One region of the Aliivibrio fischeri ATCC 7744 genome, then DNA from elsewhere that is predicted to be linked to it. Evidence: riboswitches for the same ligand, from Rfam matches in the RefSeq annotation. Region 1 holds a riboswitch; the other holds the start of a gene.
The links. A riboswitch is a leader RNA that binds a small molecule or an ion and turns the genes downstream of it on or off. The one in region 1 is predicted to bind thiamine pyrophosphate.
Positions count from the first base shown of each region.

Region 2: it holds a riboswitch for thiamine pyrophosphate, as region 1 does, so the genes downstream of both, thiB (thiamine ABC transporter substrate binding subunit) here and thiD (bifunctional hydroxymethylpyrimidine kinase/phosphomethylpyrimidine kinase) in region 1, are expected to answer to the same signal.

Region 1 is NZ_CP092713.1:1,405,275-1,413,474, reverse strand. Features, by position in the region: gene AVFI_RS19865 (YcjX family GTP-binding protein) at 1-15, shown strand, start outside; gene AVFI_RS19860 (YcjF family protein) at 12-1,037, shown strand; TPP riboswitch at 1,098-1,195, shown strand; gene thiD (bifunctional hydroxymethylpyrimidine kinase/phosphomethylpyrimidine kinase) at 1,298-2,176, shown strand; gene AVFI_RS19850 (ABC transporter ATP-binding protein) at 2,169-2,915, shown strand; gene AVFI_RS19845 (ABC transporter permease) at 2,908-3,726, shown strand; gene AVFI_RS19840 (ABC transporter substrate-binding protein) at 3,754-4,701, shown strand; gene tenA (thiaminase II) at 4,719-5,381, shown strand; gene thiM (hydroxyethylthiazole kinase) at 5,414-6,217, shown strand; gene thiE (thiamine phosphate synthase) at 6,228-6,866, shown strand; gene AVFI_RS19820 (GGDEF domain-containing protein) at 6,872-7,678, opposite strand; gene AVFI_RS19815 (protein-disulfide reductase DsbD family protein) at 7,872-8,200, opposite strand, start outside.
Region 2 is NZ_CP092712.1:274,186-282,385, forward strand. Features, by position in the region: gene rpsD (30S ribosomal protein S4) at 1-604, shown strand, start outside; gene AVFI_RS01305 (DNA-directed RNA polymerase subunit alpha) at 628-1,617, shown strand; gene rplQ (50S ribosomal protein L17) at 1,654-2,034, shown strand; gene fbp (class 1 fructose-bisphosphatase) at 2,121-3,131, opposite strand; gene mpl (UDP-N-acetylmuramate:L-alanyl-gamma-D-glutamyl-meso-diaminopimelate ligase) at 3,316-4,695, shown strand; gene AVFI_RS01325 (flavin prenyltransferase UbiX) at 4,697-5,314, shown strand; TPP riboswitch at 5,363-5,475, shown strand; gene thiB (thiamine ABC transporter substrate binding subunit) at 5,529-6,545, shown strand; gene thiP (thiamine/thiamine pyrophosphate ABC transporter permease ThiP) at 6,588-8,192, shown strand; gene thiQ (thiamine ABC transporter ATP-binding protein) at 8,192-8,200, shown strand, end outside.

The DNA of each region.
Region 1 (8,200 bases):
GATAAATTGATATGAGTGAGTTAAAAAAACAGCGTGTTTTTCAATCGCAGGAACTAAAACAACAAGATGTAATTGAATCGCTGAACACTCAAAAATTGTTTAATGATAATGTGACATTTATTCCTCAGAAAACTGAGGATGAAGAGGAGTCAGATAGCTCTGATATAGAAATGTCATTGATAAAAAAGAGAACACATTGGAGTATTAAAACTCTGGTTATTGGTTTTTTAGGTTTAACGCTTTGGCAGAGTATTGATCATGTCATTACTGCAATTCAATCGGCAGATTTTCTTTCATTAGGATGGGCTGGATTAATCAGTTTTGCAGCATTACTGGGTGTGACGGCAATTGGTCGAGAGTTACTGACACTTCGTAAGTTAAAAGATCGTGCAGAGCTTCAAGAACAAGTTACAGAATTGATTGATGGTAATGGCATAGGGCAAGCAAAGGTGTTTTGTGAAGGTTTGGCTAGAAAAAACTTGAAACTTAACCCTATTGAATATACTCGTTGGCAGAACAGTATTGAACCACATCACAGCAATGCTGAAGTATTTGAAATGTATGACAGCATGGTCATCTCTGTTCAAGATAAACGAGCAAAAGCGTTAATAAGTAAGCATGCTGGTGAATCTGCTCTAATGGTTGCATTAAGCCCTTTAGCTGTCGTCGATATGTTATTAGTTGCATGGCGTAATATCCGATTAATAGAACAAGTATCAGAAGTTTATGGGGTTGAATTAGGCTACTTGGGTCGCTTGCGCTTGTTTAAAATGGTTCTACAAAATATGGCTTTTGCTGGAGCAACGGAAATAGCAACGGATGTTGGTGTCGATATGCTTTCTACTGGTTTAGCAGGAAAATTATCAACTCGTGCAGCTCAAGGTTTAGGTATTGGTTTAATCACGGCTCGTTTTGGTTTAAAAACCATGAATTTGATGCGTCCATTGCCTTGGATTAATGATGAAGCACCTAAATTATCAGATATGCGTAAAACGATAGTTACTCAGCTGGCATCAAAGCTAGGTACTCAAAATTAAAACTAATTAACATCTTCAGAAAAAATCATACTATTTACAAATCAATTAATGATAGTATGACGTCATTAGTCGGGGAGCCAATAGGCTGAGATCGCAATAGCGAACCCGTTGAACCTGATTCAGTTAGTACTGACGTAGGGAACTAATGGTCCTTTTGACACGATCTTTTTAGATCCGTTTCTTTTGATGAGAGCTTACGCTTATACGTAGGAGTGATCTCATTTGACTGTTTTTCCTAAACGTCAGTTAGGGAAATTAACATGTCTACCTTCACAGAAATAACGTCTTCTAAATCATCCATTCTAAATAAATTAGCAGCAACTCCTATTGTATTAACCATTGCTGGATCTGATAGTGGTGGTGGTGCCGGTATTCAAGCCGATATTAAAGCTATTTCAGCTACAGGGGGTTATTCCTGTTCTGTTCTTACTGCATTAACGGCTCAAAATACTCAAGGGGTAACAGGAATTTATCCAATTAGTGGTGAATTTGTTGAACAACAACTTGATGCCGTTTTTTCTGATTTAAATGTGATTGCCGTTAAAATTGGAATGTTGAGTGACTCAGATATTATTCATTCTGTAGCTAAAAAAATTAAACAATATGGACCTCAATTCCTAGTGGTTGACCCTGTTATGGTAGCAACTAGTGGAGATTTACTTCTTCAAGCATCTGCAATTGATAGCCTTAAGTCCGAACTACTTCCTCTTGCTGATGTAATCACTCCGAACCTCCCAGAAGCGGCAGCATTAATTAATGCAAAAGTGCCAAAAAATGAAGTCGAAATGACTGCAATGATCAATCAACTTCGTCAATTAGGTGCTAAGTCGGTTTTATTGAAAGGCGGGCATCTCGAAGAGGATACCAATAGTACCGATTTACTTATTCTTTCTGATACCGTTGAGCGTTTATCAACGGCACGTATTGAAACTCGCAATACTCATGGAACGGGTTGTACTTTATCTTCTGCGATTGCTTCGTATTTAGCTCAAGGTCATGAATTACAAACCGCTGTGAAATTAGGTAAGCAATACATTACTCAGGCAATTACTCATGCGGATGACTTGAATATTGGTCAGGGGCATGGGCCTGTTAATCATTTTTTTGCGCTGAATGTAAAAGAGTTGCGTGATGAATAACGGCATTGGGGTAATCATTTCTAATGGTACCTTACGATATACCGATAGTCAGAGTCCTATTATTTCAGGATTGAAGATGACGATCCCTAAAGGGAAGTGGACTGCAATTCTTGGAAGAAGTGGCTGCGGTAAAACGTCTATTCTTCGTTATTTAGCGGGATTACTGAAAAATAAAGTCGAATGGTCAGGTGATATCCACATTGATGGGACAGAAAGCATAGAAGGAAAGATTGCTTATATGGCGCAGCAAGACTTATTAATGCCATGGCTAAATGTTATTGATAATGTTTGTTTTGCTAGCAAGTTTTCAGAGGATAGGAAAGAAGATAAGAATCGAGCATTTGAGTTGTTAGAGCTTGTTGGTTTAAAAGGTTTTGAAAGAAGTATGCCGTCACAGTTATCTGGCGGAATGCGTCAGCGGGTGGCGTTAGCTAGGACACTCATGCAAGATAAGCCGCTGGTACTGATGGACGAACCGTTCTCTGCGCTAGATGCGGTTACACGTTATCGTCTACAAAATCTTGCAGCTCAAGTATTAGTAGATAAGACTGTTTTATTGATTACTCATGATCCACAAGAAGCATTAAGATTGAGTGATAGGGTTTATATAATGAAAGGTCAACCCGCTTCTACCATTTCTTTAACGGTTCCAAATACGCCGATACCTAGAAAAATCAATGCAGAACTGGCGGTTCTTCAGCAACAAATAATTGATTCTTTAGAGGTCGATTATGTCTAAATTTATTCTTATAAAGCAACGCTCACCAACGCCAAATCAGGTAAAAGAAAAACCATTACAAAAAAGCATCAGCGCTATGATAAGGAATGTAATTAGTGCGATTGTTATTTTGGGGTTATGGCAATTTATTGTGATGGCTTTTGCTTTACCTAGTTTCATTTTACCTAGTCCATTTAGTGTATTTTCTCAATTAATAGAAAGATACGACGTGTTGCTTGAGCATTCATGGATAACAGCTCAAGAGATCTTACTTGGTCTTGGTTTAGGGCTATCCATGGGATTATTGTTCGCTTTACAAATGTTGTTATTTGATCCACTTAGACGCTGGCTATTACCCATATTAATAGCCAGTCAAGCGGTCCCTGTTTTTGCTATTGCACCTATTTTGATGCTTTGGTTGGGTTACGGTATTGCGTCAAAAGTGGTGATGGCTGCATTAATTATTTTTTTCCCTGTTACTACCTGCTGCTATGACGGCTTACGTAATACCCCGACAGGTTATCTTGATTTAGCTCACACCATGGGAGCCTCTAAGTGGGAAACCCTCAAATACGTTCGTCTTCCTGCGGCTTTACCAACATTGGCTTCAGGTATTCGTGTTGCTGTTGTTGTCGCACCTATTGGAGCTGTCGTTGGGGAATGGGTCGGCTCAAGTAAGGGGGTGGGCTATTTAATGCTGCAAGCAAATGCTCGAATGATGATAGATGAAATGTTTGCTGCGTTATTTATTCTCGCGGGGTTATCTGTCAGTTTGTATTTTTTAGCAGACGCATTAATTAAAAAACTCATACCGTGGCAACACGATAAATAATGTATAAGTAAAAGGACTCAATGAAAAATGAAGAAGGTACTAATTAAAGGCGCTATGACTCTGATCCTTTCTAGCTATTCCATGATAGTAAGTGCTGAAGATAAAACCATAACATTAATGTTGGATTGGTTTGTAAACCCAAATCATGGGCCAGTAGTGGTGGCACAACAAAAGGGCTATTTTAAAGAAGAAGGCTTGAATATTACGATTCAAGAACCAGCGGATCCAAGTATGCCAGCCAAATTGGTTGCTGCAAATAATATCGATCTGGCGATTTCGTATCAAACCAGTTTAACCATTGATGTTGCTGCTGGTTTACCGTTGATTCGCTCAGCTACCTTGATTGCAACCCCTCTGAATACCTTGATGGTACTTGATAATGGAAAAATTAATTCATTGGCTGATTTGAAAGGTAAGAAAATTGGTATTGCGATTGCTGGCAATGAAGAAGCCACAATTGGAACCATGTTAAAAACAGAAAATGTGAATTTTTCGGACGTCAATATTATCAATGTTGGTTGGGCTCTCTCTTCGTCATTAGCATCAGGTAAAGTAGATGCAATTTGGGGGGGATTACGTAATTTCGAAACTAACCAGCTGGCGTTGGAAGGGTATAAAGCGAAATCGTTCTTCCCAGAAGAGCACGGTGTCCCATCGTATGATGAGCTTGTTTTTGTTGCGAATGCTAAAACTTACGATGCAGATGCATTAAAGAAGTTTAACCACGCTATCGAAAAAGCAACGCAATTTATTGTGAATCACCCTGAAGAATCATGGAAGACCTTTATTTCTTATGCGCCAGATACATTAAATAATGAATTAAATAAACGCGCATGGAATGACACACTAACTCGTTTTGCATTGCGTCCATCTGCGGTAGATTTGCAGCGTTATGACCGATTTTCTGACTTCATGTATCGACATCAAATGATAAAAACACAACCAAAAGCACAAGATTTTGTTCCTGTTCTATAAAATTCTATGGAGGAAATATGAACCATCAAGACTTGATTCAAGCGTGTCAAAGCGAATGGAATGAATACACGGAACATAATTTTGTTCAGCAATTAGCACTTGGTGAATTAGCACATTCATCATTTTTACATTATTTAAAACAAGATTTTTTATTCTTGAAGCAATACACCAGAGCTTATGCACTCGCGATTTATAAGGCGAGGACGTTAGCGGAAATGCGAATGGCTTTACCTAGTGTTCAAGCATTATTAGATTCTGAAATTGCACATCATGTCACTTATTGTGGCGAATGGGGGATTTCAGAGCCAGAGATGGAGGCAGAACCAGAAGCCTTTGGTACCGTTGCATATACACGTTTTGTCCTTGATACCGGAATGTCAGGAGATGTGATTGATCTCTATACAGCGCTAGCACCGTGTTCTATTGGTTATGCTGTTATTGGTGCGCAATTATTAGCGAGTGAATCTACCGTATTAGAGGGGAACCCTTACGCGAATTGGATAAAAATGTATGGTGGAGAAGAGTTTCAAAAAGGTGTCGAAAAAAGTGTTAAGCAATTAGATATCCTACTGAATGATATTGAGTTAGAAAGCCAGCGTGGACAGCGTTTATGTCATATTTTTAAAACGGCAACTCGTATGGAAGTGGCATTTTGGCAGCAAGGGTTGGATGACGCATAAAGCGTGTATTAATAAGAATAGGAAAGAGGGTAGTGACAATCATGAACATACAATACATTGTAGAATGCTTGGCTTTATTGCGTGAGAAAAAACCGCTAGTTGTTAATATTACTAATTACGTTGTGATGAATAATACAGCGAATGCTTTGTTAGCATTAGGTGCATCACCTATCATGGCACATAGTCAGCAAGAAATGGCAGAGATGATGAGTTTCTCTGGTGCGCTAGTTATTAACATTGGAACACTAGATAGTGTATGGACACCACGTATGCATTTTGCTGTTGAGCAGGCTAATTTAAATAATAAAGTCGTGGTTCTTGATCCTGTCGGTTGTGGTGCTAGCCAGTTACGAACACAAGTTGCTCGTCAAATAGCTGAAACTGCAAATAAGTTAATTATTCGTGCTAATGCGTCTGAAGTTATCGCTCTCGCTGGTGAAAATGCACAAAGTAAAGGGGTCGATGCATTAGATAGTAGTGATTCGGCTGTGGGAGCGGCGTGTTACGTTGCACAAAAGTATCAATGTAGTGTGGTAATTTCTGGTGAGACAGACTACATCGTAACTCAAGATGCACAATACAAACTGAATAATGGTCATGCAATGATGCCGTTTGTTACAGGTATGGGTTGTACGCACACTGCGTTAACCGGTGCCTTTGCTGCAATCGGTGATGAGTCTGGTGTTGTTGCAACTGCTGTTTTAGGGGTTGCGGGAGAGATTGCAGCAGAGCAATCAGCTGGCCCGGGTAGTTTGCAAATGAACCTATTAGATACGCTCTATCAGTTAGATGAAGAAACACTCACTCGTCGTTTGAAATTAACGGTTAATGCTTAGGTTTTATAGTATGAATAATCCGTATACATTGTATTTAGTGACAGATGAAAAACAAGATATTGATACATTGTGCCATGTTGTTGCTGAGGCGGTAAAAGGTGGTGTCACCATGGTACAAGTTCGTGAGAAACATGGCGATGTACGTGCTTTTATTCAACGTTCTTTAGCGATAAAAGAAATACTAAAAGATAGTGGTGTACCACTAATCATAAACGATCGTGTTGATGTGGCATTGGCAGTTCAAGCGGATGGCGTTCATTTAGGCCAATCTGATATGCCAGCACAAATAGCCCGTCAATTGATAGGCCCTGATATGATTCTAGGGTTATCTGTTGAGAATGAAACACAACTGCGTAAAGCCCAAGAACTACCTGTTGATTATCTTGGTATTAGCGCGATATTTTCGACACCAACTAAGACTAATATAATTAAAGAATGGGGAATTCAGGGGTTGGCTTTTGCGGTAAAAGAAAGTCAATTACCACTTGTTGCCATTGGTGGGATTAATGACTCAAATATTCGAGAGGTTGGTGATACAGGCGTTGATGGGATCGCTTTGGTTTCTGCAATTTGTCATGCTTCTTCTCCAAAACAAGCAAGCCAAGCATTGTTGGGTTTAATGAATGATGACGTAGAATTAAAAACGTAATCCAATTATATAGAATCAGAGCACTTTTTTTGGTGCTCTTTTTTTTGCTCTTCTTTCATATCATACATGCGTTTATCAGAACAAATTAGCGCGTTTTCTAAATCATCTTTAGTCGATGTTTTTATGCCATAAGCAAAAGAAATTTGTTCATTACAGAGTTGTTCATGTACGTGTTTAATAAACGCGCTTGAACGACCTTTATGAGTCGTTACGATAAATTCATCTCCTCCGACACGAAAAGCCATTTCTTGTTCAAGGCATGCATTTCTAAGAGCTTGAGAAAAACGAATGATCATTAAATCACCAACTTGATGTCCTTTTAAGTCATTCACTTTTTTTAAATCATTTAAATCAAAATAAATAAGATCAAACTCAGCTAACTTTATTTCAGACAGCTTCCTTCTATTATATAGATTAGTTAGTTCATCTTTCATGGTTTGTTTTGCTAATATCTGCATCATTTTAGTAATGCCAATAGCAATGAGTAAAAATGCAATAAATAAGGAACCATCATCTAATAGAGTATCTATAACTTCAAAATGGTCGGCATAAAATTCAACCTGAGGAAATTCTGTTAATAAGTCATAACTTTTATTAAATAAGAGCAGACAAGAGCCAGAAAAAAGAAATGGATGCTTTTTGAAGACGTTAAAAGTAGTTAAAAAAATATAAGTAAGCAGAATAAGGGTTAAGCCTTCAAAACCAATGTCTGATGAGGACTCAAATCCAATATCGTGATAAAAAAACACACAGACAAAAAGAAAAATGAAGAGAATCGCAACAGCGATGAAGGGCATTTTCTTATTTGTCATGATCATTAGCCATTATTTATGGGGTGCTGTTAAGTATAACAATTTAGTTTACGATAAAAAACAAGGAGCGAAGGCGATTTTATCGTTGATTTGTTATGAAATATAAAGAAAAAGCTGCGATTAGAAATAAACAGCAGCTTTTTGAGGGGGGATTCACTTTTTAATGTAACTATTTGGGTTTTATTATCTCGTGTTATTGATTAGAGTTGTCTTTTACGTAATTAAGTGCATGAACGACCTCATCGCCATCTAATAAAACAGGAAGAATTAGACCTTGCGGAGCATTAGGCCCATATACAACGGTCAAAGGAACTCCATATCGTTGATGGCTTTTTAAATACTCAGTTATTTTAGGGCTTGGATGAGTCCAGTCTCCTTGCATGGTAATTACGTTTTCTTTCTGTAATGCAGGATAGACAGGGTTTTGTAATATCACACCGATTTTATTGGTTTTACAAGTAATACACCAGTCAGCGCTGACATTAACAAAGACGGTTTTTCCTTGTTGTACATAGTCATCAA
Region 2 (8,200 bases), on a different replicon from region 1:
TCCTAAGCTGAAGCTTAGCCGTCGCGAAGGCACAGATTTATTCCTTAAATCTGGTGTACGTGCGATCGATACCAAGTGTAAAATTGATAACGCTCCAGGTGTACACGGCGCTCGTCGCGGTCGTCTATCTGAATATGGCGTTCAGCTTCGTGAGAAGCAAAAAGTTCGTCGTATGTACGGCGTTCTAGAAAAACAATTCCGTAACTACTATAAAGATGCTGCTCGCCTTAAAGGCAACACAGGTGAAAACCTGCTTCAGCTTCTTGAAGGTCGTCTAGATAACGTAGTTTACCGTATGGGCTTTGGCGCAACTCGTGCTGAATCTCGTCAACTAGTTAGCCATAAGTCTATCCTAGTTAATGGTAAAGTTGTTAACGTTCCTTCTTTCAAAGTTGCGGCTAACGACGTTGTTTCAATCCGTGAAAAAGCTAAACAGCAATCACGTATTAAAGCTGCTCTAGAAGTTGCTGAACAACGCGAAAAACCAACTTGGATTGAAGTAGATGCTGGCAAAATGGAAGGTACGTTTAAGCGTCTTCCAGAACGTTCTGATTTGTCTGCCGACATCAACGAACACTTGATCGTCGAGCTTTACTCTAAGTAAGGCTTAAATAAAGAGAGGACACAATGCAGGGTTCTGTAACAGAATTTCTAAAGCCACGTCTTGTTGACATTGAACAAGTCAGCACGACTCATGCAAAAGTAACTCTTGAGCCGTTAGAGCGTGGTTTCGGCCACACTCTAGGTAACGCTCTACGTCGTATTTTACTATCTTCAATGCCGGGTTGTGCCGTAACTGAAGTGGAAATCGAAGGCGTATTACACGAGTACAGCACCAAAGAAGGTGTTCAGGAAGATATCCTTGAAATCCTTCTGAACCTTAAAGGCCTAGCCGTTAAGGTTGAGGGTAAAGATGAAGTTATCATTACTCTTAACAAGTCTGGTGCAGGCCCTGTTGTTGCAGGTGACATCACCCATGATGGTGATGTTGAGATTGCGAACCCAGAGCACGTAATCTGCCACTTGACTGATGACAATGCTGAAATCAGCATGAGAATCAAGGTAGAGCGTGGTCGCGGCTACGTACCATCAACAGCTCGTATCCATACTGAAGAAGATGAGCGTCCAATTGGTCGTCTGCTTGTCGATGCAACTTACAGCCCAGTAGATAAAATTTCTTACGCGGTTGAAGCGGCACGTGTTGAGCAACGTACTGACTTAGACAAACTTGTTATCGATATGGAAACAAATGGTACGCTTGATCCTGAGGAAGCTATCCGTCGTGCAGCTACAATTTTAGCTGAACAACTGGATGCATTCGTAGATCTTCGTGATGTACGTGTTCCTGAAGAGAAAGAAGAGAAGCCAGAGTTCGATCCGATCCTACTGCGTCCTGTAGACGATCTTGAACTAACGGTTCGCTCTGCTAACTGTTTGAAAGCAGAAGCGATTCACTACATTGGTGATCTGGTGCAGCGCACTGAGGTTGAGTTACTTAAGACTCCAAACCTTGGTAAGAAATCTTTAACTGAAATTAAAGATGTTCTAGCTTCACGTGGACTTTCTTTAGGTATGCGCCTAGAGAACTGGCCACCAGCGTCTATCGCTGAAGATTAATCAGTTCACTAATTATCTAGTTAGAAGGATTAGGTCATGCGCCATCGTAAGAGTGGTCGTCAACTCAACCGCAACAGCAGCCATCGCAAAGCGATGTTTAGCAACATGGCTAGCTCATTAGTTCGTCACGAAATTATCAAGACGACTTTGCCAAAAGCAAAAGAGCTACGTCGCGTAGTTGAGCCTTTGATTACATTAGCTAAGACTGACAGTGTTGCTAACCGTCGTCTAGCATTTGCTCGCACTCGTGATAACGAAGTTGTAGCAAAACTATTCACCGAGTTAGGTCCACGCTTTGCACAACGTGCTGGTGGTTACACTCGTATTCTGAAGTGCGGTTTCCGTGCAGGTGACAAAGCTCCAATGGCATACATTGAGCTTGTAGATCGCCCAGAAGTAGAAGCAGACGCTGAGTAATCAGAATAAGCTTTAAGAAAAAACCGAGTCTTAGGACTCGGTTTTTTTGTATCTGTACATTATAGATTACTGTTTTAATTTATTAATTAGTCTCGCCATTCATCTAAAAACGCATGAACCTTATCGACCATATTTGTTGAACCAACAAAGAAAGGCACCCGTTGATGCAGTTCACTTGGTTTTATATCTAAGATACGCTGTTCACCATCTGTCGCTTTACCACCCGCTTCCTCAATTAACATTGCCATAGGATTGCATTCATAAAGTAATCTTAATTTTCCATTGGGGTAGGCTTGAGTGCTTGGGTATAGATAAATACCACCTTTTAAAAGGTTTCTATGGAAATCTGCAACTAAAGAACCGATATATCGAGAGGTATAGGGACGATTATCTTCAGGTTTACTTTCTTGGCAAAATTTAAGGTATTGCTTAATGCCTTCAGGAAAGCGAATGTAGTTACCTTCATTTATTGAATAGATGTTGCCATCTTTTGGGACTTGCATATTTTCGTGGGATAAGCAGAAAACTCCAAGTGAAGGGTCGTAAGTAAAACCATGAACACCATTTCCTGTTGTATAAACAAGCATGGTTGATGAGCCATAAATAATGTAACCAGCAGCGACTTGTTTGTGTCCCGGTTGTAGGAAGTCTTCTTCAGTGGCGGGTGTTCCTATTGGTGAAATTCGGCGGTAAATAGAAAAGATAGTACCAACAGAAACATTCACATCAATGTTTGAAGACCCATCCAATGGATCCATCAACACAACGTATTTTGCATTTTGGTTGAGCTCTTTATTGAAAGCAACCGCTTCATCTTCTTCTTCACTAGCAACGCCACACACTTGGTCACGAGCTTCAAGTGCTGCTTTAAACTTATCGTTGGCGTAAACATCTAATTTTTGTTGTTGTTCACCTTGAATATTCTCTTCACCAGAGGCACCAGTGATATCAACTAAACCTGCTTTATTAATTTCACGGTTTACAATTTTGGCGGCTAATTTTATGGAACCGATTAATGAAGAGAGTTCTCCACTGGCATGAGGGAAGTCATGTTGTTTCGCAACAATGAACTCACCTAAAGTTCTTATTTCAGACATAGTTATTCCTTTAATTCTCTGTTATTAGATATCAACGCGAAGTCGGGTCAGGTACTGATTTATTTTTATAATAGTTGTGTTACTGTTTGCTGTAATTCATTCTATAGCATAGAACTTTTTAAGAGTATTGAAGTAACTTTGTATAAAAGTTGCTCACTTAATTTAATATAAGACGGTTTTTATTATGCATATTCATATCCTTGGAATTTGTGGAACATTCATGGGTGGCGCTGCAACACTAGCACGTCAACTCGGACATAAAGTAACTGGTTGTGATGCTAACGTTTATCCACCAATGAGCACATTATTAGAGTCTCAAGGCATTGAGATTATTGAAGGCTTTGATCCAAGCCAATTAGACCCTGCACCTGATTTAGTCGTCATTGGTAATGCCATGAGTCGTGGAAATCCATGTGTTGAATATGTATTAGATAAAAATCTTAAATACACATCTGGTCCTCAGTGGTTACAAGAGTTTTTACTGCAAGATCGTTGGGTGATGGCGGTTGCTGGTACACACGGTAAAACAACAACATCAAGTATGTTAGCTTGGGTACTAGAAGAGTGTGGTTATAAGCCAGGCTTCTTAGTTGGCGGTGTATTAGGCAATTTTGGTGAGTCAGCTCGCTTAGGTGAAAGCATGTTCTTTGTTGTTGAAGCAGATGAATATGACTGTGCTTTTTTTGATAAGCGTTCAAAGTTTGTTCATTACCGTCCTCGTACGCTTGTATTAAACAACCTTGAGTTTGACCATGCCGATATTTTTGATGATTTGGCTGCGATTCAGCGTCAATTCCATCACTTAATCAGAACGGTGCCAAGTACTGGTCGCATTTTTGCACCTAAGCAAGATAAACCTTTAGAGCAAGTATTAGAACAAGGCTGCTGGAGTGAATTAGAGTTCACTGGTGAAGATGGTCAATGGAAAGCCATCAAACTTCAAAAAGATGGTAGTCAGTTTGATGTATATTTTGAGGGTGAAAACGTTGGGCAAGTTAATTGGGACTTAGTTGGCGATCACAACGTAAGTAACGCGCTTATGGTCGTTGCTTCTGCTCGCCACGTGGGTGTTACCCCTGATTTAGCTTGTGAAGCTTTGGGTAAATTTATCAATACTAAGCGTCGTCTTGAGTTGAAAGGCGAAGTAAATGGTGTGACGGTTTATGATGACTTTGCTCATCACCCAACAGCTATTGATCTAACATTAAATGGTCTACGTAATAAAGTCGGTGATAAAAAGATTATTGCCGTATTAGAACCTCGCTCAAGTACAATGAAGCTTGGCGTTCATAAAGATACATTAGCGGCTTCATTGCATGCCGCAGATTCAGTTTATCTTTATCAACCAGATAATATCGCATGGTCAGTTGATGACGTTGCACAACAATGTACTCAACCTGCTCACACGCATAATAACATTGATGCGTTCGTTGATATGATAGTGAACGAAGCACAGCCAGGCGATCAAATTTTGGTAATGAGCAATGGTGGCTTTGAAGGTATTCACGGTAAATTGCTTTCACGCTTAGGTGATGCCGTAAAACATATAGAAATGGTGGATTAACATGAGTAAGCAAAAAGCAATTACGTTAGCTATGACAGGGGCTTCAGGAGCGCCTTATGGATTGCGTTTGCTCGAGTGTTTACTTGCTGCTGATTATCACGTGTATTTTCTTATCTCTTCTGCTGCTAGAGTTGTAATGGCGACAGAACATGATTTGAAATTACCAAGTGGACCTGATGCTATGAAAGCGGCATTAGTTGAACACTTAGGTTGTAATGCAGATAAGCTAACTGTTTGTGGTAAAGAAGACTGGTTTTCTCCAGTAGCTTCTGGTTCTGCTGCACCTAAACAAATGATTGTCTGCCCATGTTCAGCTGGTAGTGTTGCTTCAATTGCTCATGGTATTTCTGATAATTTAATCGAAAGAGCGGCTGATGTGGTTTTAAAAGAACGAGGTCAGCTGATTCTTGTGGTTCGAGAGGCGCCATTCTCAACATTACATTTAGAGAATATGCTTAAGTTATCGCAAATAGGGGCGACAATTATGCCTGCGGCCCCAGGTTTTTATCATCAACCTAAATCCATTGAAGATTTAATTGATTTTATGGTAGCAAGAATTTTGGATCATTTAGGTGTAGAGCAAGGGCTTGTACCTCGCTGGGGTTATGACCATCGATAGCTGCACAATAAAAGCTCTGGCTCATTAAGCTATTCACACTTACAATACGACTTCTCATCGGGGAGCTTTGGCTGAGATTAATGAAGATTGGATAATGTTCATTTAAACCCGTATCACCTGAACCAGATAATGCTGGCGTAGGAATTGAGATGACATTCTCCTATGAGTATTTCAACTCTAGCCTGTGCCGCTCAAAAGGACGAAAGAGCGCATAATGAAAACAACAGTAACTTCATTTCCAGTTAAAAAGCTATCTCTCGCTATTGCATTAGCAAGCATATCTTCTTTTTCTGTATCCGCATCAGAAACACTAACGGTATACACTTATGATTCATTTGCAGCGGATTGGGGCCCAGGACCTAAAGTTGAAGCGGCATTTGAAGCTAAATGTGGCTGTAATTTAGAGTTGGTTGCATTAGATGATGGCGTATCAATTTTGAATCGTCTACGTCTTGAGGGAAAGAATGCTAAAGCTGATATTGTATTGGGTTTAGATAATAACTTAATGGCGGAAGCGAAAAAAACGGGGTTACTCGCTCAACATCAAATAGATACAAGTTCGGTACATTTACCTAATGGGTGGAGTGATACAACGTTTATTCCTTATGACTTTGGTTATTTTGCTTTTGTTTACAACAAAGAGAAAGTAACTAATCCTCCAAAGAGTCTAAAAGAGTTGGTTGAACAGCGCGACGATTTAAAAGTGATTTATCAAGATCCTCGAACTTCAACACCGGGACAAGGTTTATTGCTTTGGATGAAGTCCGTATATGGTGACGATGCCGCTCAAGCATGGAAGCAACTATCTAAAAAAACAGTGACAGTCACAAAAGGTTGGTCAGAAGCTTATAGTATGTTTTTAGAGGGGGAGTCGGATCTCGTTTTATCTTATACAACATCTCCTGCTTATCATATTATTGCTGAGAATGATCAACGATTTGTAGCAGCTAATTTTTCAGAAGGCCATTACACTCAAGTTGAGGTGGCTGCAAAAGTGAAATCAACAAAGCACAATAAACTTGCCGATGAGTTTTTAGCATTCATATTAAGTGATGAGTTTCAATCTGCGATGCCAACAGGGAATTGGATGTATCCAGTCACTCAAATTGAGTTACCAAAGGGATTTGAAACACTGACGGTTCCTAATAAAGCATTATCATTCAGCTCTGAAGATATCGCACAAAAGCGAAAATCTTGGATTCGTGAATGGCAACATGCATTAACTTTTTAATTGGTGTAATAAGGAGCCAATAGTGCTCCTTTATCTTATTTCATGAAATCTCGAACTCTCTTTAATTCTACGCCTTTCATCGGTTATATCGTTGCGGCAACTATTCTCTGCTTTGTTGGTGGTGCAATTAGTGCACTTTTAATTGAATCACCGAGTTTAGACTTACGTATTATTTGGTCTGATCCATATTACCGCTACATCACTCAATTTAGTTTATATCAAGCATTTTTATCAACAATAATCAGCGTTGGTTTAGCTATACCAACAGCCTATGCTTTATCTCGCCGTCAATTTATAGGTCGAGGGTTACTGCTAAAGCTCTGTGCAACCACATTAGTGTTACCTGTGCTTGTTGGTGTTTTTGGTTTATTGGCTATTTATGGAAATAGTGGATTAATTGCTGATGCTTTTGCTTGGTTTGGATCTTCTTTGCCATTTTCGATTTATGGCCTAAATGGTATTTTATTGGCTCATGTTTTTTTTAATTTCCCTTTTGCAACTCGGCTCTTACTGCAATCATTAGATTCTATTTCCATTGAACAACATCAGTTATCTGCACACCTTGGATTAATGGGGTGGAGTAAGTATCGTCTTGTTGCATGGCCAAGAATAAAACAGCAATTGCCACATGTTGCTGGGTTGGTCTTTATGCTTTGCTTTACGAGTTTTGCTACCGTAATGGCGCTAGGTGGTGGCCCTAAGTCCACAACAATAGAGTTAGCAATATACCAAGCAATTAAGTTTGATTTTGATTTGCAATCAGGTGCCATTTTGGCTTTATGGCAAATGTTATTATGTGGATTATTATCATTGTGTATTCAACGGTTCTCAAAATCAGTTTCTGTTGATTCAGCATCGTTATCACAGGTGGTTTTATATCAAGATACCAATAGAGCAAGGTGGTGGGACTGGGCGTGGATAACGGTTTTAGGGATTTTTATGTTACCGCCCTTATTTATGGTTGTCCTTAGTGGGCTTAATTCACAATTATTTGTTGTCATCACATCATCGGAGTTTTGGTCTGCATTAATCAACTCTTTAATTGTGGCCTTTGGTGCCGCTGTGATTGCATTACTTCTTGGTGTTCTGCTTTTACATACAACTCGGTCTTTACGTTTAAAACAAAAAAGATTATTAGCAGATAAGTTAGATCTGATTGGTGTGATGATTTTAGTCACGCCAGGGTTGGTGATCAGTACGGGGCTTTTTTTATTATTAAGAAACATAACCGATGTCTTTAGTATCGCTATTTGGATTGTCATCTTAGTCAATGCATTAATGGCATTACCTTACGTAATAAAAACATTAGCTCAACCTTTGTTGCATATTGCACAGCAGTATCATTTACTGTGTGCAAGTTTGGGATTGTACGGATTGTCACGGTTTAGAGTGATTGAATGGAAAGCATTAAGAAAACCTTTTGCTCATGCTTTTTCTATTGCTTTTATTATGTCTGTTGGTGATTTAAGTGCGATTGCCTTGTTTGGTAGCCAAGATTTTAGAACGCTACCACTCTATTTATTTCAATTGCTTGGCAGTTATCAGATGGAAGCGGCAGCCGTTATTTCATTGAGCCTTTTATTATTGAGTGTGGGTGTGTTTGTTGTTGTTGAATGGCTATTTTTATCAAAGAAAAGGAAACAGTAATGCTGCGT